Celeribacter indicus: one gene and its partner. The protein of the gene in region 2 interacts with the protein of the main gene of each other region in a pairwise test. Links are inferred from orthologs where the notes say so. Each region holds a gene or a part of one and is shown on either strand. Other genes may lie near its edges. The genes, in order: P73_RS12160 and ileS.

The links.
Region 1: the proteins of ileS (region 2) and P73_RS12160 interact in binary tests that used the Escherichia coli proteins (3 or more experiments, as listed by UniProt). The link is inferred for Celeribacter indicus from one-to-one orthologs.

The regions. Positions count from the first base shown.
Region 1 is NZ_CP004393.1:2,409,078-2,424,133, forward strand. The notes cover bases 6,361-9,157. They hold P73_RS12160 (substrate-binding domain-containing protein), read right to left. Parts: upstream 8,306-9,157; coding sequence 7,415-8,305; downstream 6,361-7,414. Other genes in these bases: P73_RS12155 (sugar ABC transporter ATP-binding protein), read right to left, coding at 6,361-7,331; P73_RS12165 (NtaA/DmoA family FMN-dependent monooxygenase), read right to left, coding at 8,606-9,157. Outside these bases: P73_RS12125 (ABC transporter substrate-binding protein), read right to left, coding at 1-647; P73_RS12130 (DUF3016 domain-containing protein), read left to right, coding at 999-1,526; P73_RS12135 (LacI family DNA-binding transcriptional regulator), read right to left, coding at 1,544-2,605; P73_RS12140 (D-tagatose-bisphosphate aldolase, class II, non-catalytic subunit), read right to left, coding at 2,611-3,891; P73_RS12145 (tagatose kinase), read right to left, coding at 3,895-4,845; P73_RS12150 (ABC transporter permease), read right to left, coding at 4,849-5,823; more of P73_RS12155, read right to left, coding at 5,820-6,360; more of P73_RS12165, read right to left, coding at 9,158-9,937; P73_RS12170 (iron chelate uptake ABC transporter family permease subunit), read right to left, coding at 9,979-10,371; P73_RS12175 (TonB-dependent receptor), read left to right, coding at 10,393-11,670; P73_RS12180 (multidrug effflux MFS transporter), read right to left, coding at 11,792-12,994; P73_RS12185 (MarR family winged helix-turn-helix transcriptional regulator), read right to left, coding at 12,991-13,461; P73_RS12190 (GntR family transcriptional regulator), read right to left, coding at 13,616-14,185; P73_RS12195 (ABC transporter permease), read left to right, coding at 14,254-15,056. UniProt on the Escherichia coli protein: Part of the ABC transporter complex RbsABC involved in ribose import. Binds ribose. Also serves as the primary chemoreceptor for chemotaxis.
Region 2 is NZ_CP004393.1:1,163,799-1,179,531, reverse strand. The notes cover bases 4,771-8,244. They hold ileS (isoleucine--tRNA ligase), read right to left. Parts: upstream 7,896-8,244; coding sequence 4,971-7,895; downstream 4,771-4,970. Other genes in these bases: P73_RS26095 (hypothetical protein), read right to left, coding at 8,123-8,244; P73_RS05960 (tyrosine recombinase XerC), read left to right, coding at 4,771-4,839. In the rest of the region: P73_RS05980 (primosomal protein N'), read right to left, coding at 1-365; fsa (fructose-6-phosphate aldolase), read left to right, coding at 468-1,121; P73_RS05970 (FkbM family methyltransferase), read left to right, coding at 1,291-3,072; P73_RS05965 (DUF484 family protein), read left to right, coding at 3,188-3,910; more of P73_RS05960, read left to right, coding at 3,907-4,770; more of P73_RS26095, read right to left, coding at 8,245-8,338; P73_RS05950 (group III truncated hemoglobin), read left to right, coding at 8,611-9,030; P73_RS05945 (YcjF family protein), read right to left, coding at 9,022-10,041; P73_RS05940 (YcjX family GTP-binding protein), read right to left, coding at 10,038-11,441; tRNA pseudouridine(38-40) synthase TruA, read left to right, coding at 11,550-12,332; P73_RS25915 (hypothetical protein), read left to right, coding at 12,426-12,575; P73_RS05930 (sugar phosphorylase), read left to right, coding at 12,746-14,500; P73_RS05925 (sugar transferase), read right to left, coding at 14,506-15,213; P73_RS05920 (polysaccharide biosynthesis/export family protein), read right to left, coding at 15,466-15,733. UniProt on the Escherichia coli protein: Catalyzes the attachment of isoleucine to tRNA(Ile). As IleRS can inadvertently accommodate and process structurally similar amino acids such as valine, to avoid such errors it has two additional distinct tRNA(Ile)-dependent editing activities.

The DNA of each region.
Region 1 (15,056 bases), 1.2 Mb from region 2 along the record:
CCCAGCAGGTTCACCCCGTAATCGGCGAACAGCATCGGCGGCTCGATCGGGTGCATCGCCGCCACCTTGTCGCCGTCGGGATTGGCCCAGCCGTTGATGAAATCGACGTCCCCGTTCAACAGCGCGGTCCGGTCGGCGCCGCCGTTGATGATAACGAGGTCGATCGCGTCCATGTCCACGCCGTTCACCTCGGTAAAGGCGCGGATCATCCCGTCCTCGAGGTTGCCGGCGTCCGTGCCGAACCGCTTGCCCTCGAGATCCTTCGGCTCGGTGATGCCCGAACCTTCGAGCGCGATGATCGAGGAGGGATCCTTCTGCACCAGCACGGCGGTGGCGATCAGGTCGGCCGCGCCCCCGGACTGCACGGCCTTGGCCGTCGCGCCGAGGCTGGCGATGCCGATGTCGAAATCCCTGGCCATCAGCGCCTTGATCGTGCCGGTTGTGCCGTTGCCGTCGGTGATCTCCACGTTCAGCCCCTCATCGGCGAAATAGCCTTTCTTCGCGGCCAGGAAAAACGGAGCATCGACCCCGCCGGGAATGAATGCGAGGCGCAGTTTTACATCCGTCAGCTCTTGCGCCAGGGCCGGAGTCAGCGAAAGCAGGCCCGCAACGGCGGCCCCGGCAAAGGTTGTCAGAATGGCGTTCATCGTCTTCTCCGTTGTTTCGTGCGTTTGCTTCGTGCGTGCGCCACGCTTCGCATACAGTCAGTATTTTGGTGGCATCCACATTGTATGCCAAAAATGGCGCGCGCCACCAACGAAGCCATTCCGGACGCCTGCCCGTGGGACAGACGCGTAAAATTTACGCGGATTTCACCCCGTGACGCGGCAAGCTGTGCCGGCTGAAAAATCGCGTGGGGGCGCGTCAGCCCTGTTCCGCTCCGTAGTCCTGCGCTCGACGTGGTCCGAAACAGCCGTCTTCGGGCGGCGTTCCCCCTTTGCCTCGCGCGCATCCGCACCCATATGAATGGCCATGGACCCATGATGCGGAGGATCGACATGTTCAGGCCTCTCTGCCTTTCCCTCCTTCTCGCCCTGCCGGTGCTGGCCACCGCAGCACCCGTGGCCGCGGGCGGGATCACCGTCACCTATGTCGCGCCGGAGAGCTTCCGGGACCGCGAGTTCCGGCAGGCACACAGCCGCGCCTCGGTGCTGGCCGAGTTCGACGAGACGTTCGGGCAATTGGCGGCGCGCTTTCTGCCCGAGGGGCAGGATCTGGCCGTCGAGGTGCTCGACATCGACCTTGCCGGGGAATTCGAGCCGTGGAACTTCGCCTATCGCGATGTGCGCATCCTGCGCGACACCACGCCGCCGAGGATCCGGCTGCGCTACACCCTCCTCGAGGCGGGGCAGGTTCTGGCGCAGGAGGAGGTGCGGCTGTCGGATCTGAACTACCTGTCCTGGCACGGCGGACGGAGCAGCACGGAACGCTTCGCCTATGACAAGCGGCTGCTCGAGGACTGGTTCCGGAAGACCTTTGCGACGGCTCCCGCCGGCCGTTCCCGGCCCGCGGGTCCGAAGAGCTAGCGGCGCCGGACTGCGGATCAGGCGGAGCGGCGCAGGATCAGGTCGCCGCGCAGCAGCATGTGCCTTTCGCCCGTCTCCTCGCGCCCCTCGAGACGCCGGATGAGCTTCTGCATCGCGACGCGCGCGATCTCCCCGTAATTCTGGGCGACCGTGGTCAGTGGCGGGCAGCTGTAGCGCGACAGGGGGTGATCGTCGTGACCGGCGATCCGGATGTCGGCATCGTCGCCATGGCCGACCTTCAGCCCCGCCTCCCATGCCGCGAGCAGCGCGCCGAAGGCGATCCGGTCGTTGGCGCAGAGCACGGTCCGGGGAAAGGCGGGACGGGAAAGGGCGGCCGTCATGCTCTCATGGCCGACGCGTTCGAATTCCCAGGTCGTCTCCGGCGGGATGTCGATGAACCGCGCCGGTTCGCGGAAGGCGGACATGGCGGCGGCATAGGCGTCGCGCCGGGCGCCGGCGTTCCTGTTGATGTCGGGCATGCCGAGATAGGCGGGCGCGGTGCCGGAGCGGCACAGGTAATCCACGATCAGATGGAAGGTCTGCACGTTGTCCGTCCCGACGAAGGGCATGTCGTGATCGGGCGAGCTGTCGACATAGACCAGCGGGATCCGCGCCTCGAGCCGCGCGAGATCGGCATTGCTGCGCGTCGCGCCGAGCGGCACCACGATCGCGCCGGCGACGCTGAGCGACTGGAGCCTGCCGATCGCCTCGGTCTCGAGATCGCTGTCGCCGTTCGAGGAGAGCACGAAGGGGAAATAGCCCGCATCCTGGGCGATATCCTCGATCCGTCTCGTCAGCTCCATGTAGAACGGATCGGTGGTGTTGGGGATGATCACGCCGAGGACGCGCGTCCTGCGGCGCTTGAGATTCGTCGCGAAGAGGTTCGGGCGGAAACCGGACTGCTCGACGGCCCGTTCGATCCGCGCGCGGGTCTTGGAGCGCACGGAGCCGGGATTGTTGAAATATTTCGAGACGGTCGGACGGGAGAGGCCGACATAGGACGCGAAGTCTTCCATCGTGCGAATGTCGGACGGGGTTTCCCCGTCCGGGTCCGGAATACGATCAGTTTCTCGCGCCAAGCCGTTCAGTCCTCACATGCGTGGATATAGTCAGCCACAAGATCCCCCACCGCCGCAAGGGCCAGATCCTTCGCCCTGGGGGGCAGTCTGCCGCTCCTGACATCGGCGTAGCGCGCGCCGAGGTACTGGCCGATGAGCGGCTCGGGCAGATCGACGCCCTCGAGCAGCGCGAAGAGCTCCCGTTCCGCCGCCCGTGCCTCGGGCACCGGCCAGTAATAGCGGATCCGGTCGGAATAGGAGAAATGCCGCATCATCGCGCGCGCGGCCTCGTCGCCTTCGTAGTAGCGGTCCCAGTTGCCGGGGGCGTCGGTCATGACCTTTTCCATCGCCTGCCGCAGCGTCGCATCGCGCGCGCCGGGGAAGAGTTCGGAGGCGATGGCGTCGAGCCCGTAGAGCGCCTCGCGCCAGCGAAAGGTCAGGCCGGGCCCGACCTTGAGGATGGCGAACCCGTCGCGCACCAGCGCCCGGAGGGTGTCGCGGGTCTGGTAATCGGTGGAATGCGCCTCGAAGACGAGGCCGGGCATGTCCTCGAGCGCCGCGCTCAGCGCGCGTGCCTTGCCGCTGTCGTAGTCGATGACGTTGTGGTTGCCGAATTCCACGCCGGGCTGCACCACGAGGGCGATCGCGCGGTCGAACGCCTCCGACAGGCCGCGTCGGGCAAAGGCCGCTTCATGCACGCGCCGCGTGATCCTGGCGGCCTCCGGGTCGGTGAGTTCGAGCTCGCCGATCTCCTCCATCGCGCCGCCCGGCACCGGAACCTCCGTGCCGATGACATAGACCGGCGGGGGAATGTCCCCGCCCGGCAGATGCGCCTCGGCCACATCGGCGAGCCGCGCCGCGCGCGCGGCGGTCTCCGCATCGTCCAGGGCCACGGGCTCGCCCGCGCACCCCATCGAGCAGTCGAGATGCAGCTTGGTGAAACCCGCGGCGGCGAAGGCGGCGATCATCACCGCGGCCTTGTCCATCGCCTCCTCGGCCGGAAGCGATTTCCACGGGTTCGGGCCAAGGTGATCGCCGCCGAGGATGAGGCGGGCGCGGGGAAAGCCTTCGCGTTCCGCGATGCCATGGACGAAATCGCGGAAATCCGCGGGGGTCATGCCGGTATAGCCGCCGTCCTGGTTGACCTGATTGCAGGTCGCCTCGACCAGGAGCGGCAGGGAGGTGGGGGCGGTGGCGCGCATCGCCGCCACGAGCACCTCGGGATGGGCGGAGCAGATGGAGGGGATGCCGGAGGCGCCCGCACGTCCGCGCCAGCCGGAGATGTCGGAGAGGAGGTTGGTCGACATGGTTTATCCTTTGCGCTCTTTCAGGAATGTCTCGAGCTCGGTGCGGGTCGCGGCGCCCTCCATCGGGCCGAGCTTCGTCACGGCATGGGCGCCGGCCGCGTTGGCGAGCCTCAGCGCCTCCCCGACCGGGGTGCCGTCGAGCCAGAGACCGACGAAGGCCCCGCCGAAACAGTCGCCGGCGCCGGTCGGGTCGATTTCCTCGACCGTGACCGGCGCCGCGTCGGTGCGGCCGCGGGCGTCGAAATGGCTCGCGCCCCGGTCGCCGCGCTTGAGCACGATCTCGGGAATGCCGCGGGCCAGCAGTTCGGCCACGGCGCCGGCCTCGTCGCGGGCGCGGGTGAACAGGAAGATCTCCTCCCCGGAGGGCAGGAAGACGTCGGTCATCTCGAGCACCGCCTCGAGCGCCGCGCGCAGGCCCGGTGCGTTCAGGATCTCCGGGCGCAGGTTCGGATCGAAGGAGAGGGTGCCGCCGCGGGCCTTGATCCGCGCGATCGCGGTCAGCACGAGCTGCGACAGGCCGGGGGCGGAGAGGGCGGTGCCCATGACGTGAATATGATCGGAGCGCGCGATCACCGCCTCGGCGGCGGGGGTGAGGGCGAGCGTGCCGCAGGCGCTATGGGCGATGTTGAACACGAAGGCGCGCGATCCGTCCTCGCGGTAGCGCACGAAGGCGGAGCCCGTCGGCGCGCCGTCGCGGGCGATCTCGATGCCCGAGACGTCCACCCCGTCGGCGGCGAGCCGGTCGAGGTTCACCCGGCCGAAATCGTCGTCGCCCACGCGGGAGATGATCGCCGCCGCGGCGCCGATCCGTGCCGCCTGGTCGACGAAGATCGCCGGCGCGCCGGAGGGGTAGGGTCCGGTCAGCGGCTGCGCCGCGCGGAAGCCGTCGCCCTTCGTGGTGGCGACGATTTCCACGAGGACTTCCCCGACCGTCAGGAGGCGTTTGCCTGCCATGGCTCAGGCCTTCCGCCGTTTGGAGCGCACGTCAAGCCAGACGGCCACGAGGATGACGAGCCCCTTCACGATGAGCTGGTAGAAATAGGGGACCGACAGCATGTTCATGCCGTTGTTCAGCGCACCGATGATGAGCGCGCCGATCAGCGTGCCGACCATCGTTCCGGTGCCGCCCGCGAGCGAGGTGCCGCCGAGGACCGCCGCGGCGATGGCGTCGAGTTCATAGCTCATGCCCGCGTTGGTCTGCGCCGAATAGAGCCGGGAGGAGAGCAGGATGCCGGAGATCGAGGCCATGAGGCCGGAGATCATGAAGATGACGATCTTCATCCGGTCGACCTTGATCCCGGAATAGAGCGCCGCCTCGCGGTTGCCGCCGGTGAGGTAGGTCCTCCGCCCGAAGGTCGTCTTCGACAGCAGGATGTGGTTGGCGAGGAACAGGGCGATCACGATCCAGATGATGATCGGCACGCCGAGCAGGCTGTTGGCGCCGATCGCGGTCCAGGTCGGATCCATGATCATCGCCGGTGCGCCGTTCGTGGGCAGGCTCACCATGCCGCGATAGATGCTCATGGTGGCGACCGTCACGATGAAGGAGGGCAGGAGGAGCTTTGCCGTCAGCACGCCGTTCAGCGCCCCCATGAGCGCGCCGGAGAGCAGCGTGAGCGCGAGCGCCGGGGCAAAGCCCCAGCCCAGCCCGATCACCTGTGCGCCGACCATCCCCGCGACGGCGATGATCGAGCCGACCGAGAGGTCGATCTCGCCCAGGAGAATGACCCAGGTCATGCCGAAGGCGGCGATGGCGATCACCGCGACCTGCTGGAGGATGTTCATCATGTTCGCGACGGACATGAAGCGCGGGTTGGAGAGGGAGAAGAAGACGCAGAGCACCACGAGGGCGAGGAAGATCCCGCCGTACTGGCGCATCATGCTCCTGACTGTGGCCAGCGGATCGGCCTTGTATCTGGTCGTCTCGGTCATTTGGTCTGTCCTGTTGCAAAGCTCATGACGCGCTCGGGCGTCAGGTCGGTACGGTCCGCGATCGTCTGGAGCCGGCCTTCGGACATCACCGCCACGCGGTCCGACAGGCCGAGCACCTCGGGAAGTTCGGAGGACACCATGACGATGGCGGTGCCCTCGGCGGCGAGGTCGCGGATGATGCGATAGATTTCGAATTTGGCGCCCACATCCACCCCGCGCGTCGGTTCGTCGAGGATGAGGACGCGCGGCCGGGTCATGAGCCACTTGGCCAGCACGACCTTCTGCTGGTTGCCGCCCGACAGCGTGCCCGCCGCGGCCTCGATGGAGGCGGCGCGCACGCCGAGGCGCGCGCTTTCCTCGCGCGCCTGCCGGCCCTCGAGGCGGCGGCGCAGGAAGCCGCGGGATGAGACGCGCCCGAGCGAGGCCATGGTGATGTTGTGGCGCAGGGACTGGCCGAGGACCAGGCCTTCCTCCTTGCGGTTTTCGGTGACGAAGCCGAGGCCGCGCGCGATGGCCTCCGCGGGCCCGGACAGCGTCAGCGGCGCGCCGTCGAGGCGCACCTCGCCCTCGGCGCGGGTCATGCCGAAGAGCGCCTTCATCACCTCCGAGCGCCCGGAGCCGACCAGTCCGAAGAAGCCGAGGATCTCGCCCGGTTTCACCGCGAAGGAGATGTCATGGAACTCCGCCTCCCGGCTGAGCCCCGACACCTCGAGCACCGGCGCGACGCCGGCACCGGGCGCGGGGCCGAGGCGGGGCGGGTAGATCTCGGTCATTTCCCGCCCGACCATGAGCGCGATCAGCTCGTCGATGCCGGTCCTGTCCTTCTCGAGCGTCGCGACATATTCGCCGTCGCGCATCACCGTGATGTCGTCGGACAGGCGCAGGATCTCCTCCATCCGGTGCGAGATGTAGATCACCGCCTTGCCCGCCTGTGTCAGCCGGCCGATGATGCCGAACAGGATCTCCGCCTCCGCATCCGAAAGCGAGGAGGTCGGCTCGTCCAGGATGACGATCTTCGCGTCGTGGCTCAGGCCCTTGGCGATCTCGACGAGCTGGCGTTGGGCGATCGACAGATCCCCGACGCGGGCGCGCACATCGACCGGAAGCCCGAGTTCGCGCACGAGCGCCTCGGCGCGTTCGATGAGCCTGCGGTCGGAGATGAAGCCGAAGCGGGCGGGTTCGCGCGTCGCGAGGATGTTCTCGGCCACGGTCAGCGTGTTGGCGAGGCTCAGCTCCTGGAACACGATCGACAGCCCGCGCTCGGCGGCCTGCTGCGGGTTGGCGGGGGCGAAGGGGCGGCCGTCGAGCGTGATCGTGCCGCCCGTGGCCGGCTGGACGCCGGCGAGGATCTTCATCAGCGTGGATTTGCCCGCGCCGTTCTCGCCGAGGAGCGTGTGCACGCGCCCCCGGCGCACGTCGAGATCCATGCGCCTGATCGCGGTGATCGGACCGAAGGTCTTGCTGACGTCACGCAGCGACAGCACGACGTCGTTCGGGGTCTCAGCCATGCGGCCACCCTCTCGTCTGGTATTGGAAAAACGTCCCGCGCCGCCGAAGGGGAGGGAGGGGCGGCGCGGGAGCGGGGGCAGCCTTACTGTCCGGTGTAGACGCCGGGGACGATCGGCTGCTCCGCCTCCACCTCCTCGCCGTTCATGACGGCGATGGCGGTGTCGATGGCCTGTTTGCCCATCTCGCCGGGGAACTGCTGGATCACGCCGACCATGACCGGATCCGTGTCGACGGCGTTGCGGGCTTCTTCCATCCCGTCGAAGCCGATCACCTTCACCTGGTCCGCGAGCCCCGCGGATTTCACCGCGACCGCCGCGGCGAGGGCGGCGTCGTCGCCGAAGCCGAAGATGCCGGTGATGTCGGGATTGGCCTGGAGCATGTTCTGCGCCACGGCGAGCGCCTCGGCACGGGTGATGCCGGTCTGCTGCGCGACGATCTCCATCTCCGGGTAATCCTCGAGCGCCTTTTTGAAGCCTTCGACACGGGCGACGACGGATTGCACGGTCGGATAGTCGATGATCGCGACCTTGCCGGCTTCGCCCAGCACCTCGGCCATGAGTTCGCCCGCGCGCAGGCCGCCGGTATAGTTGTCGGTGCCGATATAGGAGGTGACGTCCACCTCCGCGGCGGGCACGTCGACGGTCAGCACGTCGATGCCGGCATTCTTCGCCTTCATGATGGCGGGCAGCACGCCCTGGCTGTCGACCGGCGAGATCACGATGACATCCACGCCCTTGACGATGAAGTCCTCGACATCGGCAAGCTGCTTGCTCAGGTCCTGATTGGCGATGGAGACCTCGAGGGGCACGCCCTGCGCCTGGGCCTCGGCCCGCATCGCGTCGGCGAGTTCGATGTAGAACGGATGCTGTTGCGTCAGCAGCGACGCCCCGATGCCCTCGGCCCATGCGCCGCTGGTGGCAAGGAGCGCCGCGCCGGACAGCAGCGCGGATTTCAGAACGGATTTGAGTGCCATGGGTCCTCCCTTCGGCGTTGCGACAGGGGCCGGTCGCGCGGATGCGGGTCGACGGCCTCCCCCGTCAAGTTCACTCGTGATATCTTAAAACTTTACTCGTGTAAATTACTTTATGCGCATTCTGCAAACCGGACATGCGGCAGGGGCCGGACCGGACGGTCCTGTACCGTGCCGAAGACCCTGCCGGACCGGGGCAGAAGATGCGGATGGGGAAGGCTCGCGGACGGAACGGGGGCGGCCGGAGGTTCCGGGCCGCTCCGTCGCCGCGAAGCCCCAGGGGATCTTTCGCGGACCGGGGCGTCACACCGGCAGGGGCCGCTCGAAATGGCTTGCGAAGGTCGAGCCGGCATACTCCCGCCGCAGCAGGCCCGCGTCGCTCAGCGCCGGGGCGAGCGTGTCGAGGCAGAGGTGCATGGCGTCGACGGAGCCGCCGGGGAAGAGGATGAACCCGTCGAGAGCGCCCGCCGCGCGCCAGGTGCGTATGGCATCCATCGCCTGGCCCGGTGTCCCGATCACCTGCCAATGGGCGGAACCCATGACCTCGGGCGCGTTCAGCAACTCCGCAAGGGTGGGTTCCTGCCGTTCGATCGCCCGGCGCAGCAGGGCGGCATGGGTGCGCGAGCGGACCTTCTGCGGCGCGGGCGGCAGGTCGGAGGCGCGGATCCTCCTGTCTTTCGGCCAGCCGCTCAGATCGAGTCCGGTCATCTCGCGGATATTGGCGAGTTTGCGCGCCTCGTCGGCCCCGGCGTGAGTGGCACGGTAGAGCTCGCGGGCTTCCGCCTCGGTCGCGGCGAGATAGAGGCTCAGCCCCGGCATCAGCCGCACGGCATCCTCCGGGCGGCCATGCGCCCTGGCGCGGCGGCGCAGGTCGCGGCGCAGCTCGATCGCGGCCTCCATGTCGGGCGTCGAGGCAAAGGTCGCGTCGGCGACGCGGGAGGCGAAGTCGCGCCCGGCCTCCGAGGCCCCCGCTTGCACGAGGGGAATGCGGCAGGCGCCCGTGGCCGCCCCCATGTTCGGCACGCCGAGGGGGCCCTCGACGCTGTAATACGTTCCCTTGAAATGGATCGGGCGCACCAGCTCGGCCCGGACGAACTGTCCCGTCTCCCGGTCCGGCTGCCAGGCGTCGCCGGGGAAGCTGTCCCAAAGCCGGGTGACGATTTCCGTGACCTCCGCGGCGCGGGTGTAACGGTCTTCTGGCGAGGGCATGTCCTCGAGCGAGAAATTCCTCTGGCCGTCGAGCGCGGTCACGATGTTCCACCCCGCGCGTCCCCCGGACAGCCAATGCAGCGACATGAGCATCCGGGCGAGGATATAGGGCGGATAGAAGGTCGTGGACACCGTGGTCAGGAGGCCGATCCGGCTGGTCGCATGGGCGATCGCGCAGAGCAGGAGCGTCGGGTCCAGCCCCGCCATTCCCGCGCCGCGCCCGAGCAGGCCCATGTTGACGGCGAGCGTGTCCGGCCGGAACACGAAATCCAGCTTCGCCGCCTCCGCCCGCCGCGCGATGTCGATGTAATAGTCCTGGCCCATAAGCCCCTCGACCCCGCTGTCGGGGCGGCGCCAGGCCTCGCCGGAGAGCCATGTGGGGGTCAATGTCATGCCGATATGCAGCGGTGCGTCGGATGCACTCATCTTTCCTCTCCTCGGTCCTGGCCGGCGCGTCCGGGCCGGCCTCATGGTCGCGAGCGCCGGGTCAGCACCCACAGAAGATATCCGCCGCCGAGCAGTCCGGTCATCTGTCCCACGGGCAGGCTCAGGTCCAGCGGCGCGCGCTGGCTCGCCAGATCGGCGGCGAGCAGCAGGCCCGCGCCCATGAGGCTGGCGGCGAAGACGGGGATATGCGCTGTGCCGCTGAGGCGGCGGGCCAGTTGCGGCGCGGCGAGCGCGACGAAGCTGATGGGCCCCGCTGCGGCCGTGGCGACCGAGGTCATGCCGACGGCGGCAAGCACGGCAAGGATGCGGGTGCGGTCCACGGACACGCCGAGCGCGGCGGCGCTGTCCTCGCCGAGATCGAACATCGCCAGCCGGCGCGACAGCAGGAGGACGACGGGTGCGAGCAGGAACAACCCGGCGGCGGCGGGCAGGAAATGGCGACGCGGCCCTATGACGACCTCGACAACGCCTATGCGACCAGCCTGCCGGGGTGGGAGATCGAGGTGAATTCCGCCGCGCTCGACATCGACTATGACTTCTTCAACGGCATCCGCTTGTTCAACCAGCTACAGGTGAGCAAGAGCGATGTCGACCGTGTCACCGGCGTGGCGAGCGGCGATGCGGTGATCTCCTCCGAGGAGATCTCGAACGAGTTCCGGCTCTCCTTCGGGGAGAGCGGTGACAGGCTCTCCGGCCTCGTCGGCCTCTATGCCAGGAAGGTGGAGAGCGACGACCGGCTCTGGATGTATGTCACGAAGGCCGACGGGGTCGGGGCGGATACGCAATATGACGACACGAAGACCTATCTCGGCCTCTTCGGCGAGGTGACGTGGAACTTCGCGGAGCGCTGGAGCCTGAATGCCGGGCTGCGTGCCGAAAGGGACCGGATCGAACGGGAGGGCCAGTCGGCTTACATCACGGAACCCGCCGATTACGACGAAACCTTCACCGAGCTCCTGCCGCGCCTCTCCCTGTCCTACGAGCTGAACCCGGACTGGACGGTGGGTGCGCTCTACAGCCGCGGGTACAACCCCGGCGGCGTGTCGCCGAATTTCACCACTTTTCGGTGGGAGGAGTTCGACGCCGAGACCATCGACAACTACGAGCTCTTCACCCGCGCGAGCCTGATGGGCGACCGGCTCTTCGTCACGGCGAACCTGTTCTACATGGATTATGCCGATGCGCAGTATAACATCCAGAACGCGGTGGCGCCGGGTGTGTTCAATATCTATACGATCAATGCCGAGGAATCCCATGCCTACGGGCTCGATCTCGGCGTCGATTTCGCGCCGAGCCAGGCGCTGCGCCTGAGCGGCAGCCTCGGCCTGCTCGAGACCAAGATCGAGGAGATCAGCCGGAACACGGATTTCGAAGGCAATGCCTTCGCCAAGGCCCCGCCCGTCACGCTGACGCTCGGCGCCGACTGGGGCGTGACGGACAGGCTCCGTCTCGGCGGACAACTGCGCCATGTCGGCGGCGATTACTATTCCGACGTGGGCAATACCGGCGACTACAAGGTCGGCGACTACACGATCGCCGACATCCAGGCCTCATATGCCATTGTCGAGGGGCTCGAAGTCTACGGCTACGTGAACAACCTCTTCGACGTGCGCGAGGCGACGTTCAAGCAGTTCAACCGCACCGGCGGCGGCACGGAAGCCTCGATCACGACGCCACGGACCGTCGGCATCGGTTTCCGCGGCACGTTCTGATCGCGATGGAACCGGGCGGGATGCGTCGTCGCGCTTCGCCGCCGACCGGGGAACGCGTGCAGCCTGTCGAGGGGGAGGATGGCGATCCGGTCGCGGAGAGCGGCCCGCTCACGCGACCGCGTCAGTCGGGACTGCGTTGCGCGATCAGGAAGGAGAGCTGCGCGAGGAGGCCGGCGGCGGCGAGGACGAGGGCGGCGGACAGCGCGGGGTTGCCGCCGATGCCGCTGAGCGCGGCGCAAAGCGCGCCGATCACCATCTGCATGCAGCCGTAGAGCCCCGAGGCCGATCCCGTCGCGGCTGGATTGAGGTTCAGCGCCTCCGACAGCGCCATGGGCGAGGCGATCCCCGCGCCATAGCTGAACAGCAGCATCAGCAGGACGGTGAGCGCCACGCCCAGCCCGCCCGTCAGCACCACCAGCAGGAACAGCAGGGCGCCGAGACAGCTGATCAGGTTGCCGGTGACCATGAGCCGTCCGGTGCGGATCCGGCCGGCCAGCCGGTTGGCGGTCAGGCTGCCGAACCAGGCGCCGAGGATGTTGAAGGCGAGATAGGCCGCGATCTCGCCTTCCGGCCGGTGCAGCTGGTCGACGAAGATGAAGGGCGCCGCGCCGATATAGGCATAGAGCGCGGTCGTGGCGAAGCTGCCGCCGATGGCATAGCCCAGAAATCCGCGGGACCGCAGAAGCCGGAGGTAGTTGCCCATTACCACGCGCAGGTCCCGTCCCTCGGCCTCCGGGCCGCGCGGCAGCCGGCGCCAGACCAGCAGCAGGTTCGCCAGCCCCAGCAGGCACAGGAGGAGGAAGATCGAGCGCCAGCCGGTGACCGCCGACAGTCCCGCGCCGACCAGGGGGGAAATGCCGGGGCCGGTCATGACGATCAGGTTCATCAGCGAGAGCTTCTTGGCCGCCGCCTCGTGGCTGTTCCCGTCCCGCACCATCGCCCGGCCGAGGACCAGGCCGGAGCCGCCGCCGATCGCCTCGAAGAAACGGGCCGCGATCAGCAGTTCGATCGTGGGGGAGAGGAAGGCGACCAGCCCGGACAGGGCATAGATGAACATGCCCGCGACCAGCACCGGGCGGCGCCCGTAGCGGTCGGCGACGGGGCCGTAGACGATCTGCGCCAGCGCCAGGCCCACGATATAGGCGCTGAGCGTCATCTGCGCCCCGCCGGCGGTGGTCCCGAAGGCATCCACCACCCGCGGCAGGGCCGGCACGAAGATGTGGATGGCCATCGTGCCGCTGAGCGTGAGCAATGCCAGCAGCCAGAGCGGCGCCGGGGCGCGCGCGGAGGGGGCGGTTTCGGACGGGTGGAGGGGCATGGTCATCCGGGGCTTTCGTGGTCGGGCCGGTCGGCGTCCAGCCGGTCAAGCACATGTTGCAGGACCTCGCGGGCGATCCGGATCCGCTCCTCGTCGAGGCCGGAGAGGACTTCGGCCTCGAGGCTGCCCGAAATGGCCAGCGCCCGCGCCGCCAGCGCCGCGCCCGCCGGGGACAGGCTCAGCGCCTTGGCGCGCCCGTCGCGCGGGTCGGGCGTGCTGAGCACCAGGCCGTCCGCCTCGAGCCGGGCGATGACCCGGACCAGGGAGGAACTGTCCAGCGACAGGGCGGCGGCGAGATCCTTCTGCCGGACCGGCTCTCCGGCGCGGGCGAGCTGGACGAGCGGCGCAAGGCCGGCCTCGGTGACACGGACGCCTTGCAGGCGCAGATCGACCGCCCGCCGCCAGCGCCGGCTCGCCTGGCCGATCAGCCTGCCCAGGCGGGGCGGCTCACCCTGCGTCTCGTCTTTGGACATGAGGATTCCTGCTGTTGCGAAAGATAGATGACATACAAACTATTTTGCCGCAATGCACGAAACTGCAACCGGGCCATGCGCGGACGGAGGGGGCGAGGCGGGTCCGGCGCGCGCCGGGACGAGGGCGGCGGGACTTCGCCGCGCGGGAGCGCCTCTACAGTTCGATCCGGAAGCGATAGCGGTCGGCCCGGTAGGTGATGATCGCGAATTCGACCGGCAGCCGGGCCGGGGAATGCGCGGTCCGCTGCGCGATCAGCACCGGATCCTGCGGGGCGAGACCGAGGTCGCGGTGCAGGTCCGGGCCGGCCAGCCCGGCCTCGATGAATTCGACGCCGCCGGTGATCTCCGTCCCCGCATGTTCGCGCAGCCAGTCGTAGAGCGACCCGTGGGTCAGCTGTTCGGCGGTGGGCGGTGCGATCTCGGCAAAGATATCCGCGCGGATGTAGGAGCGGCTGATGCCGATGAGGCGGCCGTTCGTCTTCAGCAGCCGCTTGAGGAAGAAGGGCTTGTCGGCCGAGGGTGTGCCGAGGGCCTGGCTGGCCTCTCCGGGGGGCGTGACGAAGCCGCAGTCGAGCACCTCGTAGCTTGCCGTCAGCCCGCGCGCCTTCATGTCCTCGGAAAAGCCGCGGATCTGGTGCATCTGCGTGTCGACCTTGCGATCCAGGACGATGGTGCCATGACCGGCCTGCCGGCTCACCAGCCCCTCGGACACGAGCTGTTGCATCGCGGCCCGCGCAATTCGCCTCGGCCTACAACCTCCAGCAACTGACGATCAACGCGGCGATCATTCTCGTGCTGGCGATCGGGCAGACCTATGTGATCATCTCCAACGGCATCGACCTTTCCGTGGGGTCGGTCCTCGTCTTCTGCTCGGTCGTTTCCGCGCAGATCATGCTGGCGCTGTCGGGAGAACCGGGAACCACCTTCGGCACCACCTCGGCGGGCTGGGGCGTCATCCTCGCGGGAACGGTCGCGGCCATCCTGACGGGGATCGCCTGGGGCCTGCTGAACGGCTTCCTCGTGGCGGTGGCGAAGATCCCGGCGCTGATCGTGACGCTGGGCACGCTGGGCATGGCGCTCGGCGGGGCGCAGATCCTGTCGGGCGGCACGGATGTGCGCGCGATGCCGGAGCTTCTGGTGACGCATGTCGGTTCGGGCCGCTTCCTCGGCCTTCCGACCCTGGTGGCGATCGCGGCGCTGGTCGTCGTGGTCGCGGGCCTGGTGCTGCACCTGACGCGGTTCGGCCTGCATACCTATGCGCTGGGGTCGAACATGGAAGGCGCCCGGCGCAGCGGCATCAGTGTCGTCCGCCAGACCCTCGGGGTCTATGCCGTCTCCGGCGCCATGGCCGGTATCGCCGCGGTGATGGCCAACGCGCGTTTCGCCACCACGACGATCAACGGTCACGCGATGGACAACCTGACCACGATTTCGGCCGTCGTGCTCGGCGGCACCAGCCTCTTCGGCGGCGTCGGCAGCGTCTTTGGCACGGTGGTGGGCGTCTTCATTCCGATCATCCTGCTGAACGGCTTCGTCATCCTCGGAATCCCGCCCTTCTGGCAGACGGTTGCCATGGGGGCGGTCCTGATCCTCGC
Region 2 (15,733 bases):
CGGCGATAGACCTTGCGCATCGACGGCGGGTTCATCAGCCCCGGCGCACGGGTCGCGAGCCGCAGCATCGCCGGCATCGGCGTGAGCGTATAGGCGGCGGTCTTCTCGAGGAACTGCCGCATCTCCTCGCGCATCGGCGCGACGTCGAGCACCGCGGACACCGGTCGCGCCTTCGACAGGTCGAAGCCCCCCTCGCCCGGCCCCCAGACGCAGCCCAATACCCTGCGCGGGCCGAGCGGCACCTCCACGAAGGCTCCGCGCGTGATCCCGCCCGCGGGCGCCTTGTAGTCGAGCGTCCGGTCGAGCGGTTCGCAGGTCAGAACCGCGACCAACGCGCCTTCGGGATAAAACTCTGCCTCGTCCATGATCCCGGAATACGGCTTTTGCCGGAGCCCCGCCAGACCCCCTTTCTTATGGCGCTAACATGCACTAAGTTCCGCCCCGAACCTGGCCAAGGAGGACTTGCCATGAAATTCTTTGTCGATACCGCCGATATCGACGCCATCCGCGAGCTCCACGAGCTCAATCTCGTCGATGGCGTGACCACCAATCCCTCGCTGATCAAGAAATCGGGCCGCGACATCTTCGAGGTGACGAAGGAAATCTGCGAGCTCGTCGACGGGCCCGTCTCCGCCGAGGTGATCGCGCTCGACTACGACGCGATGATCGCCGAAGGCCGCAAGCTCGCCGAGATCGCCGACAACGTCGTGATCAAGCTGCCGCTCACCCTCGACGGGCTCCGCGCCTGCAAGACGCTTTCGGGCGAAGGCCACAGGATCAACGTGACGCTCTGCTTCTCCGCCAACCAGGCGCTTCTGGCGGCAAAGGCCGGTGCGAGCTATATCTCCCCCTTCATCGGGCGCCTCGACGACATCAACCTCGACGGCATCGACCTGATCGAGGACATCCGCACGATCTACGACAATTACGGCTATGAGACCGAAGTGCTCGCCGCCTCGATCCGCACCGTGAACCACATCACCGAATGCGCGAAGATCGGCGCGGACGTCATCACCGCGCCCCCCGCCGTGATCCGCGCGATGGCGAGCCATGTGCTCACCGACAAGGGCCTCGACGCCTTCGTGAAGGATGCGAAGGACGCGGGCATCAGGATCGTCTGACCCTGCGACGGCACCGCTCCGCCGCAATGGATTGTCGCCCCCGTGCCGCACGGGGGCGTTTTCTTTCGCGCGGCGCGGGTTTTGCCGCCTGCCCCGTTGAAATGGCCCCCGGAATAGGTGAGGCTGCCGCGGCGAGCACGGAACAGGACGAAGCCGGGCGGGGGACCGAATGTACGATTATGAAGACACGCTGACGGTGCATGGCGTCACCGTCGCCTTCGTGCCCGACATCATCACGCCGAAGATCGAGCGCCCGATGCGCAAGGGCGCCTACGAGAAGGGCGAGGTCGAGCTGATGCGCGACATCCTGCGCCCCGGCGACCGGCTGCTGGAGCTCGGCGCCGGCGTTGGGGTCGTCTCGGCGGCGGCGGCCGCGGTGCCGGGGGTCGAGGCGGTGCTGTCGATCGAGGCCGATCCCACCCTCATCCCGATGATCCGCGAGACCTGGCGGCTGAACGGCGTGACCAATGCCGAGCTGCGCAACGGCGTCGCCATGGCACGCAGCGGCGATCCGGTCAGTTTCTATGTGCGCGCGAATTTCTGGGCCAGCTCGATGGAGCCCGACTCGCGCCCCTACGAGCGGGTGGAAACGGTGCCCGCGGCCGGCATGGACCGGATCATCGCCGAATTCCGCCCCACCGTGCTGTCCTGCGACATCGAGGGGGGCGAGCTCGGCCTGCTCGACGAGGCCGACCTCTCGGGCCTGCGCCATATCGTGATGGAGCTCCACCCCAAGGTCTATGGCCAGGACGGGCTGCGCCGGATCGTCGACCGGCTCGGGGAGAAGGGCTTCCTGCCCGCCGACGGCCCACACGGCTCCTCGGTCAGGCGCTTCGACCACATCTCCGTCGCCGCCCCGAGCGAGGCCGCCCTGCCGCGCCGCGCCTATCGCCGCTGGCCGATCGCGGACCCGCGCGTGCTCGTCCCCACCTGCATGAAGAACGAGGGGCCCTTCATCCTCGAATGGCTCGCCTGGCACCGCGTGGTCGGCGTTACCGATTTCCTCGTCTTCACCAATGACTGCACCGACGGGTCGGACAGGCTGCTCGACCGGCTCGACGACATGGGTCTCGTGCGCCACATGCCCAACCCCGCCCTTGCCACCGAAGCGGCGAATTTCCAGCCGATGATGCTGCGCTACCTGCCCCACACGCGGCAGTTCCGGGAGGCCGACATCGTCATTTCCATGGATGTCGACGAATTCATCAACGTGCGCGTGGACGGCGGACGCCTCGCCGATCTCTTCGACGCGGCGGGGGAGTTCGACGTGCTCTCGATCTCCGAGCTCAACCACGGCTCGAACGACCGCATCGCCTATGAACGCGGCTGGGTGACCGAACTCTTTCCCGGCCACCAGAGCCCCCACCCCGGACAGAAGAAGGCCCATCGCGGCGTCAAGAGCATCACCCGGCTGAGCCCGCGCGTCACCGCGGTCCGCAACCACCGCCCCGACCTGAGAGAGGATCTCGGCGCGGTGCGCTGGCTCGACGGCTCCGGGCGGGACCGTCGCGACTTTCTCGAGGACGAGACCGCGAACGGCTGGGACTGCCGCGGCGCCTACGATCTCGTGTCGCTCGACCACTTCCCGCTGCGCTCGCTCGAATGCTTCCTCGTGAAGATGCACCGCGGCGATGTCGTGGTCGCCAACAAGAGCGTGTCGAACCGCTACTGGCGCACCCGCAACCACCATGATTACACCGACAGCGACCTGTCCCGGATCGCCGGCGAGGTGCGCGCGGAATACGACCGGCTGCTCTCCGACCCCGAGCTCGCCCGGCTGCACGCGGCCTGCTGCGCCGCACATGAGGCGCGGATCGCCGCGCTCGGGGGCGTGCCGGAGTTCGAGACGCGCAAGCGCTGGATCTTCAGCAACGCCTGGCGCGGCGAGACGGTGCCCGAGGCCTATCGCGCCCCCGCCGATGCCGATGCCGACGCCGAAACCGCGGATTAGGCCCGGCCGGGCGGCAGGCTTTCGCCCGTGCTCCCGCCGCCCCTTGAAACGCCGGCCCCTGACGGGCATTATCGGGCCAACGACCGGCAGAACCCGGCGCAGGCAAAGAGGCATCATGAGCACCCAGTTTCCGCGGGCCATCCCGTCCATGGCAGACGAGCTGCGCGAGAAGATCATCTCCGCGCCGGAGATGATACTCGACGATCAGGACGTGATGCGCGCCCTCATCGCCGCCGACGAACGCGCCTCCGGCACCAATGTCGTCGACCTGCGCGGCATCGCGATGGAGCGGCTGGAGGAACGGCTCGACCGGCTCGAGGACACCCATCGCGGCGTCATCGCCGCGGCCTACGAAAACCTCGCGGGCACCAACCAGGTCCATCGCGCCGTGCTCAAGCTGCTCGAACCGGCGAATTTCACCGCCTTCCTGGCAACGCTTTCCGGGGAGGTGGCGGAAATCCTCCGCGTCGACGCCGTCCGCCTGCTCCTCGAGACGAAGGTGGAGGCGGAGGATCCGGCGGTCAAGCGGCTGGGCGAAGTGCTCGTCACCGCCGAACCGGGCTTCGCCGACGGCTATGTCACCCTTGGCCGCAACCTTCCGGTGCGCCCGGTGACGCTGCGCCAGATCTCGCCCGACGGCGGCATGATCTACGGTGCGCAGGCGGACTTCATGCGCTCCGAGGCGGTGATGAAGCTCGACCTCGGTCCCGGCCGCCTCCCCGGCCTTCTCATCCTCGGCGCGGAGGACCCGCATCTCTTCCGCCCGAGCCAGGGCACGGACCTCCTGGTCTTCTTCGCCGGCGTCTTCGAACGGCTGATGCGCCGCTGGCTCGGATGAGCCTCGCGCTCTCCGCCGCGATGCGCGACGCGCTCGAGACCTGGCTGTCGCACGAGCGCGCGCTGAAATCCGCCTCCGCCCATACGATCGCCGCCTATGGGCGCGACGTGACCGGATGGCTCGCCTTCCTCGCACATCACCATGGCGAAAGCCTCGGCCCCGCCCGGATCGGCAGACTCGGCATCACCGACATGCGCGCCTGGATGGCCCATGAGCGCGGCCGCGGCGTCGCGCCCCGCTCGCTCGCCCGCGCCCTTTCCGCGGTGAAGACCTTCACCCGCTGGCTCGCAGAGCGCGAGGGCTTCGATCCCACCGCGATCCTCTCCACCCGCTCTCCGAAATTCACCGCGAAACTGCCCCGCCCGCTCTCCGCCGAGGCCGCGCAGGAAATGCTCTCGACGGTGGAGATGCAATCGGAAGAGCCCTGGATCGCCGCCCGCGACACGGCGGTGGTCACCCTGCTCTACGGCTGCGGCCTGCGGATCTCGGAGGCGCTGTCGCTCACCGGCGCGGATCTGCCCCTGGGCGAGGTCCTGCGCATCACCGGCAAGGGCGACAAGGAGCGGATCGTTCCCGTCCTGCCCGTCGCCCGCCGCGCCGTGGCCGAATACGCGCGGCTCTGCCCGCACGATCTCTCTCCCTCCGCGCCCCTCTTCCGCGGCAAGCGCGGCGGCGCGCTCAACCCGCGCCTCATCGCGAAGGTGACGGAGACGGCCCGGATGCAGCTCGGCCTGCCCTCGAGCGTCACGCCCCACGCGATGCGCCATTCCTTCGCGACGCATCTCCTGAACGCCGGCGGCGACCTGCGCGCGATCCAGGAACTTCTCGGCCACGCTTCGCTCTCGACCACACAGGCCTATACCGCGGTCGATACCGCCCGCCTGATGCAGGTCTACGAGGCCGCCCATCCGCGCGCCAAGGGCGACTGAGCGACAGCCCCGGCAATCGGCACGAAAAGAGCGCCCGCGGGCGCCCCTTCATCTGCTCCGAAATATCCTGGGGTGAATTGCGCGCCGCGAGGCGCGCAAGAGGGGCAAGGCCCCTCCCCCGGCCGGCCGCCTCAGCCCAGCGCGGCGTCGCAGCGCGCACAGACGCCCGGATGGGCATGGCTGCCCACATCCGGCAGGATCTTCCAGCAGCGCCCGCATTTCTCGCCCTCGGCCTTCTCGAAGACGACGCCGACCCCCTCGATCTCGCCGGCGAGGCGGAAGGCCTCCATCGGCACCGGATCGCCCGTCAGGGTGATCTGCGAGGTGATGCAGAGATCGTCGAAGGCCACGGTCTTCAGCGCCTCGAGCACGGCCTCGTCCTCGACATGCACCACCGGCGCGGCCTCGAGCGAGGCGCCGATCACCTTGTCCCGGCGCTGCACCTCGAGCGCGGCGGTGACGACGCGACGCACCTTGCGGATGCCCGCCCATTTCGCCGCGAGCCCGCCGTCGAGCCAGCTTTCCGGCGTCTTCGGGAAATCGACGAGATGGACGGAGCTGCCCTCCTCGGGAAAGCGTTCGAGCCAGACTTCCTCCATCGTGAAGACGAGGATCGGCGCGAGCCAGGTGGTGAGCCGGTGGAACAGGATGTCGAGCACGGTGCGCGCGGCGCGGCGGCGCGCGGTGTCCCCGTCACAGTAAAGCGCATCCTTGCGGATGTCGAAATAGAAGGCCGACAGGTCCACCGTCGCGAAGTTGAAGACGACCTGCCACACGCCGGAGAAATCGAACCGCTCGTAGCCCGAGCGCACCTCCTGGTCGATCTCGGAGAGGCGGTGCAGCACCCAGCGCTCGAGCTCCGGCATCTCGGCATATTCGACGCGGTCGGCCTCGGTGAAATCCGACAGGGACCCGAGCATGAAGCGCATCGTGTTGCGCAACCGGCGATAGCTGTCGGCCACGCCCTTCAGGATCTCCGGCCCGATCCGCTGGTCGGCGGTGTAATCGGTCTGCGCCACCCAGAGGCGCAGGATGTCGGCGCCGTATTGCTTGACGATCTGCTCGGGCAGGATGGTGTTGCCCAGCGACTTGGACATCTTCATGCCCTTCTCGTCGAGCGTGAAACCATGGGTCACCACATTCCTGTAGGGCGCGCGGCCCCTGGTGCCGCAGGCCTGCAACAGCGAGGAATGGAACCAGCCGCGATGCTGGTCGGTGCCTTCGAGATAGACATCCGCGATCCCGTCCGGCGTCCCGTCCTCCCGGTCGCGCAGCACGAAGGCATGGGTGGAGCCCGAATCGAACCACACGTCGAGCACGTCGAAGACCTGCTCGTAGTCGTCGGGGTTCACGACATTGCCGAGAACGCGGTCCTTGAACCCGTCCTCGTACCAGACATCCGCGCCCTTCTCCTCGAAGGCGGCGGAGATCCGGGCATTGACTTCTGCGTTCTTCAGGAGGAAATCGGGATCGGTCGGCAGCGCGCCCTTCTTCGTGAAGCAGGTGAGCGGCACGCCCCAGGCGCGCTGGCGCGAGAGCACCCAGTCGGGACGGTGCTCGATCATCGAATAGAGCCGGTTGCGCCCCGAGGGCGGCGTCCATTTCACCAGCTTGTCGATGGAGGTCAGCGCCCGCTCCCGGATCGTGTCGCCATAGGTGCCCATGCCGTCGTCGAGCTTGCGATCCACGGCGGCGAACCATTGCGGCGTGTTGCGGAAGATCACCGGCGCCTTCGACCGCCAGGAATGCGGATAGGAGTGCGTGATCCGCCCGCGCGCAATGATGCCGCCCGCCTCCACGAGCTTGTCGATCACGGCGGTGTTGGCCTTGCCTTCCTTGCCCTTCTGGTCGAACACCTGGAGCCCGGCGAAGAACGGCACATGCGGGAGGAATTCGCTCTCCTCACCGACGTTGTGCGTCATCCGGTCAATCCAGTTGCGCCTGACGAAACATTCATAGTCGTCCGCCCCGTGCGAGGGCGCGGTATGCACGAAGCCCGTGCCGGCATCGTCGGTGACATGGTCGCCGTCGATCATCGGCACGTCGTAGTCCCAGAAGCCGTTCGCGCCCTCGAGCCCGGCGAAGGGATGGGCGAGCGTCAGCTCCGCCAGTTCCCCGGCGGAGACATCGCGCAGCCGCGTCCACTGTCCCGCCTCGAGCCGCGCCTTCGTCAGCGTGTCCCCGGCCAGCGCATCGGCCAGAAGGTATCTGTCGCCCACGGAGACCCAGCTTTCCTCCGGCGTTCCGGTGATCTCGTAGAGGCCGTAGGCGATCTTCGGATTATAGGCGACGGCCTTGTTCGAGGGGATGGTCCAGGGGGTCGTGGTCCAGATGACGACACGGGCGGCGGCGAGATCGCCCCCGGCCCCGGACACCACCCGGAACGGCACCCAGATCGTATGCGACTTGTGGTCGTGATACTCGATCTCCGCCTCGGCCAGCGCGGTTTTCTCCACCGGCGACCACATCACGGGCTTGGAGCCCTGGTAGAGCGTGCCGTTCATGAGGAATTTCATGAATTCCTCCGCGATCACCGCCTCGGCGTGGAAATTCATCGTGAGATAGGGATCGTCCCAGTTGCCGTAGACGCCCAGCCGCTTGAACTCCTCGCGCTGGATGCCGACCCATTCCTCCGCGAAGGCACGGCATTCCTGGCGGAAATCCACCACCGGCACGTCGTCCTTGTTGCGGCCCCTGGCGCGATATTGCTCCTCGATCTTCCACTCGATCGGCAACCCGTGGCAGTCCCAGCCGGGCACATAGCGCGCATCGAATCCCATCATCTGATGGCTGCGCGTGATGATGTCCTTGATCGTCTTGTTGAGCGCGTGGCCGATATGCAGATGCCCGTTGGCATAGGGAGGCCCGTCATGCAGCACGAAGGGAGGCCGCGCCTCCGCCTTGCCCTTCTCCCGCAGGCGGTCGTAGATCCCGATCCGCGCCCAGCGGTCGAGCCAGCCCGGCTCGCGGTTGGGAAGGCCCGCGCGCATCGGGAAATCGGTTTTCGGCAGGTTGAGCGTGTCTTTGTAGTCGGGCGTGGTCGTTTCGGAACACATGTCGGATCGGTCCTTGGGAGGATTTGGCTGTCTGTCGAAGGTCGGCGCGGGGATCCAGGCGCCTTGTCCCGGCGGCTCGTTCGTCAGAGCGCCGGGCCGGTAATTCGACGAATGATCGCGGCCGGAAAGAACATGCCTGCGCTTATAGGGCCGCCTCGCGGGACGGTAAACCCGTCAAAACAGGGGCGGAACGGAAAAAGGGACGCCGCGGGGCGTCCCTTTTCTCATCACCTTCGACAGGCGGCACGGGGCCGCCCCTTTCGATCAGGCGGCGTCTTCCTCGAAATGACCGACCAGTCTTCGGATTCCACCACCGGCCATTTGCCGCGGTGTTCCTGTTCGTTCAGAAAGACAGGCGGGTTGAACCGGCATTCGCCGTCCTTGTCGGAGGCGGTCGCCTTGACCTCGTAGAAGGCGCAGACCTTGCAGGCTGTCTCGGACATGGCTCATCTCCCTTGTCACGGTTGCACTTGGATGTGTCTGGCTGGGATGAATGGCTACCGCGCTGGGAACCCCGTGGGCCTGGCAGGTGGCTCTTCGTCCTTGGCTGATCCCGATATAGGACTCGCGACCGGGGGTGTCAAGCATTTATCAAATAAAATCAAATAGTTGACTGTTTTTCTCGACAACCAAAACAGTCAGGTATCCCGCCGCCGCGCTGGAAGCCTCCCGCGAAATGCGCTAGAACGCATCCTGCCCCGAAAGGACAGATCCCATGACCGAAAGCCGCAGCGCCCTGCCCCCGAAATTCGAGATCACCGCCGCAGAGATCGACCGTGTCGTCGCACGCTTCTATGCAAAGGTGCGCCGGCACCCGGAGCTCGGCCCGGTCTTCGGCGCCCATGTCGGAGACTGGCCCGCGCATGAGGACAAGATCGGGCGGTTCTGGCGCAATGCGATCCTGCACGAACGCAATTACGACGGCTTTCCGCAGCGCGTGCATCTTCAGGCGCGCGACGTGAAGGAGGGGCATTTCCCGATCTGGCTCGGCCTGTTCGACGAAACGCTCGCCGAAGAGCTGGCGCCCGAAACGGCAAGGAAATGGTCGGCGCTCGCGCATCGTATCGGCGCGGCCTTCCGCATGGGGATCCTCCAGCGCGACCAGCCGCAGAACGCACCGCCGCGGCTATTCTGACGGCTCGGCCCTGTCGAACAGCCCGGTCAGCGCCCGTTTGACCGTGCCCGACACGGAGGGCTTCACCCCCCGCACGAAGGGCAGCGGGCGGCAGACCTCGATGGCGGCCACGCCGACACGCGCGGTCAGCGCACCGTTGACGACGCCTTCCCCGAAGCGGCGCGAAACCTTCGCCATCACGCCGCCGCCGGCCATCGTCCCGATCAGATCGTCCCCGACCGCCACCGCCCCCGTGGCGACGAGGTGCGTCAGGACGGATTTCGTCACCCGCCACGACCCGAGCGTCCCCGACCGTCCGCCATAGATCTCCGCGATGCGGCGGATCATCCGCAGGTTGGCGGTGAGGGCGGCAAAGACATCGGCCAGGGCGAGCGGCACGAGCGCGGTCACCGCGGCGACCTGACGCGCCGCCCCCTCGACCTCCCGGCGCGCGGCGGCGTCGAGCGGCGCGAGGATCTCGACCTCGGCAAGCCCCAGAAGCCCGTCCGCGTCGAACACCTCCGCCTCGCGCTCGGCAAAGCGTTCCTTGCCCCAGTTCAGCTCGTTGCGCCCGGCATAGACCGTCAGGAGCTGTGCGGTGACATTCCGCGCCGCGGTCAGATCCTGCGCGGCGGAGGCCTCGACGGCGGCCTTGTGCAGCGTGTCGACGCGCCTGAGGCGCGCAAAGGCCGACAGCTCCTTGAGCGCGATGGCGATGAGCACCACGACGAAGGCCGTGGTCAGGCCGAGCGCGACATAGCCGAGGATCGGGTTGGCGGCGATGAGCGCCGCGATCGCCTGATAGCTGACGACGGAGACCGTGAAGGCGAAGAGCGCGCCGAACAGCCGCCAGAACCAGCGCGCGAGCGACGAGGGCTTGCGCGCCGCCAGCACCGCCGCGCGCTGCATCGCCGCGGAGCCGCGCGGCGGCGCCACATCCGGCACCGGGTCGGCGGTCGCGGGCGTCACATGCGGCAGCGCGTCCTCCTCGATCTCGATCAGGACCGGCCCGCGTTTCGGTGTCTCGCTCATAGCTTGTCTCCGATCAGGAATTCCGCGGCGCGGTCGAGGCGGATATGCGGCGGCCCCTCGCCGGGCCTGAGCGTGAGCGGCGCGGGGGCGAAGCGCATCACCTCGTAATCGCCGTCGAGCCAGCTCTCGGCGCCCTTGCGCGCCGGGCTCAGGATATGGGCGGGATCTTCGGGCAGTTCGCCGGGATAGAAGGCCGCGCGCTTGCCCTCGAGCGTGGTGCCGCGCACCAGATCGAGCGTCGCCCCGCCATGGTCGCGCGTCTCCTCGACCGTCGCACGCAAGGCGGCAAGCGACATGGCGGAGGTCTTCGCCCCGGCGAAATCGGCGCGGTCGCGCGCGTCGCGCACGAGCGCCTCCATGATCGCGGTGAGCCGCCCGTGCTGGCTGTGGTGGATATGGTCGGCCTTGGTCGCGGCAAAGAGGATGCGCTCGACCTTGTGCTGCCCCAGCAGCGACAGCAGCCGTCCGACGCGACCGGGGCGGAAGGCGCCGAGGATATCGGACATGGTGCGGCGGAGATCCTCGACCGCCTTCGGCCCGGCATGGATCGCGCCCAGCGCATCGACCAGCACCACCTGACGGTCGATCCGGGCGAAATGGTCGCGGAAAAAGGGCCGGACCACCTCGCGCTTGTAGGCATCGAACCGGCGCTCGAACTCGCGCGCGAGCGACCCGCGCGGCGCCCTGCCCTCCGGCAGCGGGGCAAAGGTGAGCACCGGCGACCCCTCCATCTCTCCGGGCAGCAGGAACCGCCCCGGCGTGCAGTCGGAATAGCCCGAGGCGCGCGCGGCCTGGAGATAGGCGGTGAAGCCCTGCGCCAGCGTCTTCGCCGCCGGCTCCTCGTGCTTCGCCGCCGGATCGGCGCCCGCGAGCGTCGCAAGGAAGGCCGCGCCCTCGGCCCGCCTGCGCGCGGCGTCGAGGGCCTCGGCGGACCACTCGGCAAAGCTCTTGTCCATCATCCCGAGATCGAGCAGCCATTCGCCGGGATAATCCACGATGTCGAGATGCACGGTCCGCGTCGACCGCAGCGCGCCCAGAAGTCCCGTCGGCCGCACCCGGAACGACAGGCGCAGTTCCGACACCGCCCGCGTGCTGTCCGGCCAGTGCGGTTCCCGCGCGGTGATCGCGGCGAGATGCGCCTCGTAGTCGAAACGCGGCACGGTGTCGTCGGGCTGCGGTTGCAGATAGGCGGCGGTGATCGCGGTGGCGGGGGAGAATTGCGGCATCCGCCCGCGGTCGAGCAGGTTGGCCACGAGCGAGGTGATGAACACCGTCTTCCCCGCCCGCGACAGGCCGGTGACCCCGAGCCGGATCACCGGCTCGAACAGCGCCTCGTTCACGCCCTCCTGAACGCTTTCCACGCCCCGGAAGATGCGGTCTGCCATGTCCCCGATGATCACGCCCGTCGCCTCGCACAAGTGTTTATGCCCATAACATAAGCGCCTCGGCCATCCGATCAAAGGGAGAAGCTCTGGACGCCGCGCCCCGGCTTCGGCTAAAGCGCCCCCATGCCCAGATATGCCCTGCTCATCGAATATCACGGCGCGCCCTTCGCGGGATGGCAGCGCCAGAAGGACCACCCCTCCGTGCAGGCGGCGGTGGAGGCCGCGCTGCGGCGGCTCGAACCGGACTGTCCGGGCATCGGGGCGGCGGGGCGCACCGATGCGGGCGTGCATGCGACCGGACAGGTGGCGCATTGCGACATGGCGAAGGACTGGGATCCCTTTCGGCTGTCGGAGGCGCTGAACCATCACCTGAAACCCGCCCCCGTCGCGATCCTGAAGGCCGCGCGGGTCGCGGAGGACTGGCACGCGCGCTTCTCGGCCCTCGAACGGCGCTACACCTTCCGGCTCGTCTCCCGCCGCGCGCCGCTGGTGCATGACGCGGGGCTCGCCTGGCGGGTCGGCCATGCGCTCGACCCCGACGCGATGCAGGCGGGGGCCGACCGGCTTCTGGGCCGGCACGACTTCACCACCTTCCGCTCGACCATGTGCCAGGCCGACAGCCCGGTGAAGACTCTGGACGAGGCGCGCGTGGAGAGCTTCGAGCTCTCCCATGGCAGGGAATTCCGCTTTCACTTCCGCGCGCGCTCCTTCCTGCACAACCAGGTGCGCAGCTTCGTCGGCACGCTCGAACGCGTCGGCGCGGGCGCCTGGACGCCCGAGGACGTCACGACGGCGCTCGCGGCCCGCGACCGCGCGGCCTGCGGCCCGGTCTGCCCGCCCGAGGGGCTCTATCTCACCGGCGTCGGCTATCCCGAGGATCCCTTCGCCACGCCGGCCGCGACCTGAGCCGGAGCGGATCTCCGAAATCCCGCCCGCTGCGCGCCCTTTTTCGGCCCGATTCCTCAGGCATTCCCTGTGCGTGGAAACGAGGAACCTGCCATGGATCTCACCGCGATCACCTTCGACGAGCTGGCCCTGGCCATCATGACGACCATCGCCATCCGCGAGCTGCTGATCGTCGTGCTTCCCGACCGCATCGCCGGCCCCGGCGGCTGGCTCATCGACACCGCGCTCGGGGATCGCGCCTGATCCGGCCGCGCCGTCCGAAACGGTTTCGGGCGCCTCCAAATTAGGCGCTCCCTTCACATCCCGGCGATCAGACCCGGTTTTTCCCGGCTTTTCGCCACCTTTCGCCCCGCTCATCCATTGATCACGCGCGCACGGTTTGATCTATCCGGGGCACGACACAGGAGAAGGGGATGCCCGTGGCCAGACAGTCCGCCCAGTTCGACAGCCGACTGAAAGCGCTCCTCCAGCAGATCTACCCCGGCGAGAATCTCGCGACGCTCCGGCGCGAGGTCGTCGCCGCCTTCTGGCCCGAGGGAACCGGCTACCGCTCCCGCGCGCGCCAGCCCGGCCACAGCCTCTGGGACGAGACCGACACCCTGGTCATCACCTATGGCAACACGCTCGTCGACGGACAGCACAAGCCGCTCGACCTGCTGCGCGACTTCCTGAACCGCTACCTGCGCGGCGTGGTGAAGGGCGTGCACATCCTGCCGTTCTTCCCCTTCACCTCCGACGACGGCTTCGCGGTCACGGATTACCGCGTGGTCAACAGCCAGCTCGGCGACTGGAGCGACGTCCAGCGCATCGGCGAGGAATTCCGGCTCATGTCGGATCTCGTGCTCAACCACGTCTCCTCCATGTCCTACTGGTTCACCGAATACCGGCAGGGACACGCGCCCTACGACAGGTTCTTCGTGGAGGCCAGCCCCGACGCCGACCTGTCCGACGTCGTGCGCCCGCGCACCTCGCCGCTGCTGCGCGAAGTCGACACGGCCCAGGGCAGAAAGCATGTCTGGTGCACCTTCAGCCATGACCAGATCGACCTGGATTTCCGCAATCCCGAGGTGCTTCTCGAATTCCTGCGGATCATGCGCCTGCATATCGAGAACGGGGTGCGGATCATCCGGCTCGATGCGGTCGCCTTCATCTGGAAGGAGATCGGCACCTCCTGCATCCACCTGCCCCAGACCCATGCGATCGTGCGGCTGATGCGGCTGCTGTGCGACTATGCCGAGGAACGCGTGGTGCTCCTGACCGAGACGAACGTGCCGAATGCCGAGAATCTCAGCTATTTCGGCAACCGCAACGAAGCGCATATGATCTACAACTTCTCGCTGCCGCCCCTGCTGCTGCACGCGCTTCTCTCCGGCACCTCGGTCCATCTCAACCACTGGCTGATGCGGATGCCGCCCGCGCAGCTCGGCTGTGCCTATCTCAACTTCTCCGCCTCCCATGACGGGATCGGCGTGCGCGGCGCCGAGGGGCTCCTGTCCGGCGAGGAGATGGGGCAGATGATCAAGACGGTGCAGAATTTCGGCGGCCTCGTGTCGATGCGCGCGCTCTCGGACGGGTCGGAAAAACCCTACGAACTCAACATCACCTATTTCGACGCGCTCAAGGGCACGATCGGAAAGGGCGAGGACGGGCTCCAGATCGACCGCTTCCTCTGTTCGCAGACCATCATCATGTCGCTCGAGGGCGTGCCGGCCTTCTACATCCATTCGCTTCTGGCAACGCATAACGACCATGCCGGGGTGGAGAAGACCGGCGTGAAGCGGGCGATCAACCGCCACCGCTGGGACTACCCGAGCCTGCGTACCCTCCTCGACGATCCGGAAAGCGTCAATGCGCAGGTGCTGGCGGAGATGAAACGCCGGATCGCGATCCGCATGGCGCAGAAGGCCTTCCACCCCAACGCCACCCAGTTCACCATGCAGCTCGGGCCGGAGATCTTCGGCCTGTGGCGCCAGTCCCCGGCGCGGGACCAGTCGATCTTCGCGCTCCACAACGTGACCGACGCGGTGGTCGAGGTGCCGCATATCTCGATCAACCTCATCGACGGGGAGGACTGGTACGACCTGCTGTCGGGGGAAAAGATCGACCTGTCGCGGCCCAACCTGCGCTTTGCCCCCTACCAGTGCCGCTGGATCTCCAACCGGCCGTAGCCCGGTCAGCGTCCGGTGCGCCGGAGCACCGCGAGACAGCTCTGCACCGTCAGCTTCACGTCATGGCCGAGGCTCAGGTTGCGATCATAGGCCTCGTCGAATTTCACGCGGTCGGCAAAGGCCGTCGCGCCGCGTCCGACGACCTGCCAGGGCCCGGACAGGCCGGGACGCAGCCGGAAATAGGCCTGCCCCTTCGCGGCGGCATAGATCGACATCTGCGAGGGCAGGAAGGGGCGAGGACCGATCAGGCTCATGTCGCCGCGCAGCACGTTGAGAAGCTGCGGCAACTCGTCGAGGCTGGTCGCGCGCAAAAGCTTTCCGAGGCGGGTGATGCGCGGATCCGTCGCGAGCTTCTGATAGGTCCGCCATTCCGCCGCGATCTCCGGATCGGTCCGGCAGAGATGTTCGAGCACCGCCTCGGCATCGGCGCGCATCGTGCGCAGCTTATAGCAGGCAAAGGCCCGCCCGTTCCGGCCGATGCGCTCCTGCACGAAAAAGGCCGGCCCGCCGTCGCGCCTGACCATGAGGGCGAAGACCAGCACGAGCGGCACGACCAGCGGCGCGCAGAGCAGAAGAAACGTGAGATCGAAAAGCCTCTTGCCGAAATTGCGGTAAGCCTGCCGCGACACCGCCTCCGCTGCGACCGGGACCGCGGCCGAGACCGCGAGGGCCTGCGCAGGGGTTGCATTCCGTCTCTTGAGCGAATTCACCATGGGACACACGAGCCTTCCTTCCGGCTCCTCGCAAACGCCGGATCAAGCAGGTTTTTTTGATGTAACCTGTCTCCACTTTCTTCCTTAATAAGAGTTTAATGGCCGCGATTTCGTGAAATCTCCGCGGCGTCGCGCGAGATGGCGGTTCCGGCCGTCCCCGGCCCGTTTCCGCAGGATCACGGCCGGCCGCGCACGGAAACCGTGCCTCCGCCGCATGGGAAAAGGCTGCGGGAAAAGGCTGCGGCGAAAGGCTCAGTCGCCGGAGGCCGCGTTCGCGCTCAGGGAAATGATCGAGGGGGTGATCATGGTGATGGCGCGATTCCATTTCGACACCGGCTGCTCCGAGACGAAGATGACATCGTTCGGCCGCAACTCGAATCGCGTCGCCAGCATCAGCGCGGCGGCGTTCTTGCCGTCGAGGCGCCAGGCGGTCACCGCGTCGAAATCCATCGGGTCGTCGGAGCCGCGCAACACGTAGATCTGCCGCGGATTGCCCCGCGTGAGGTCGAGCCCCCCGCCC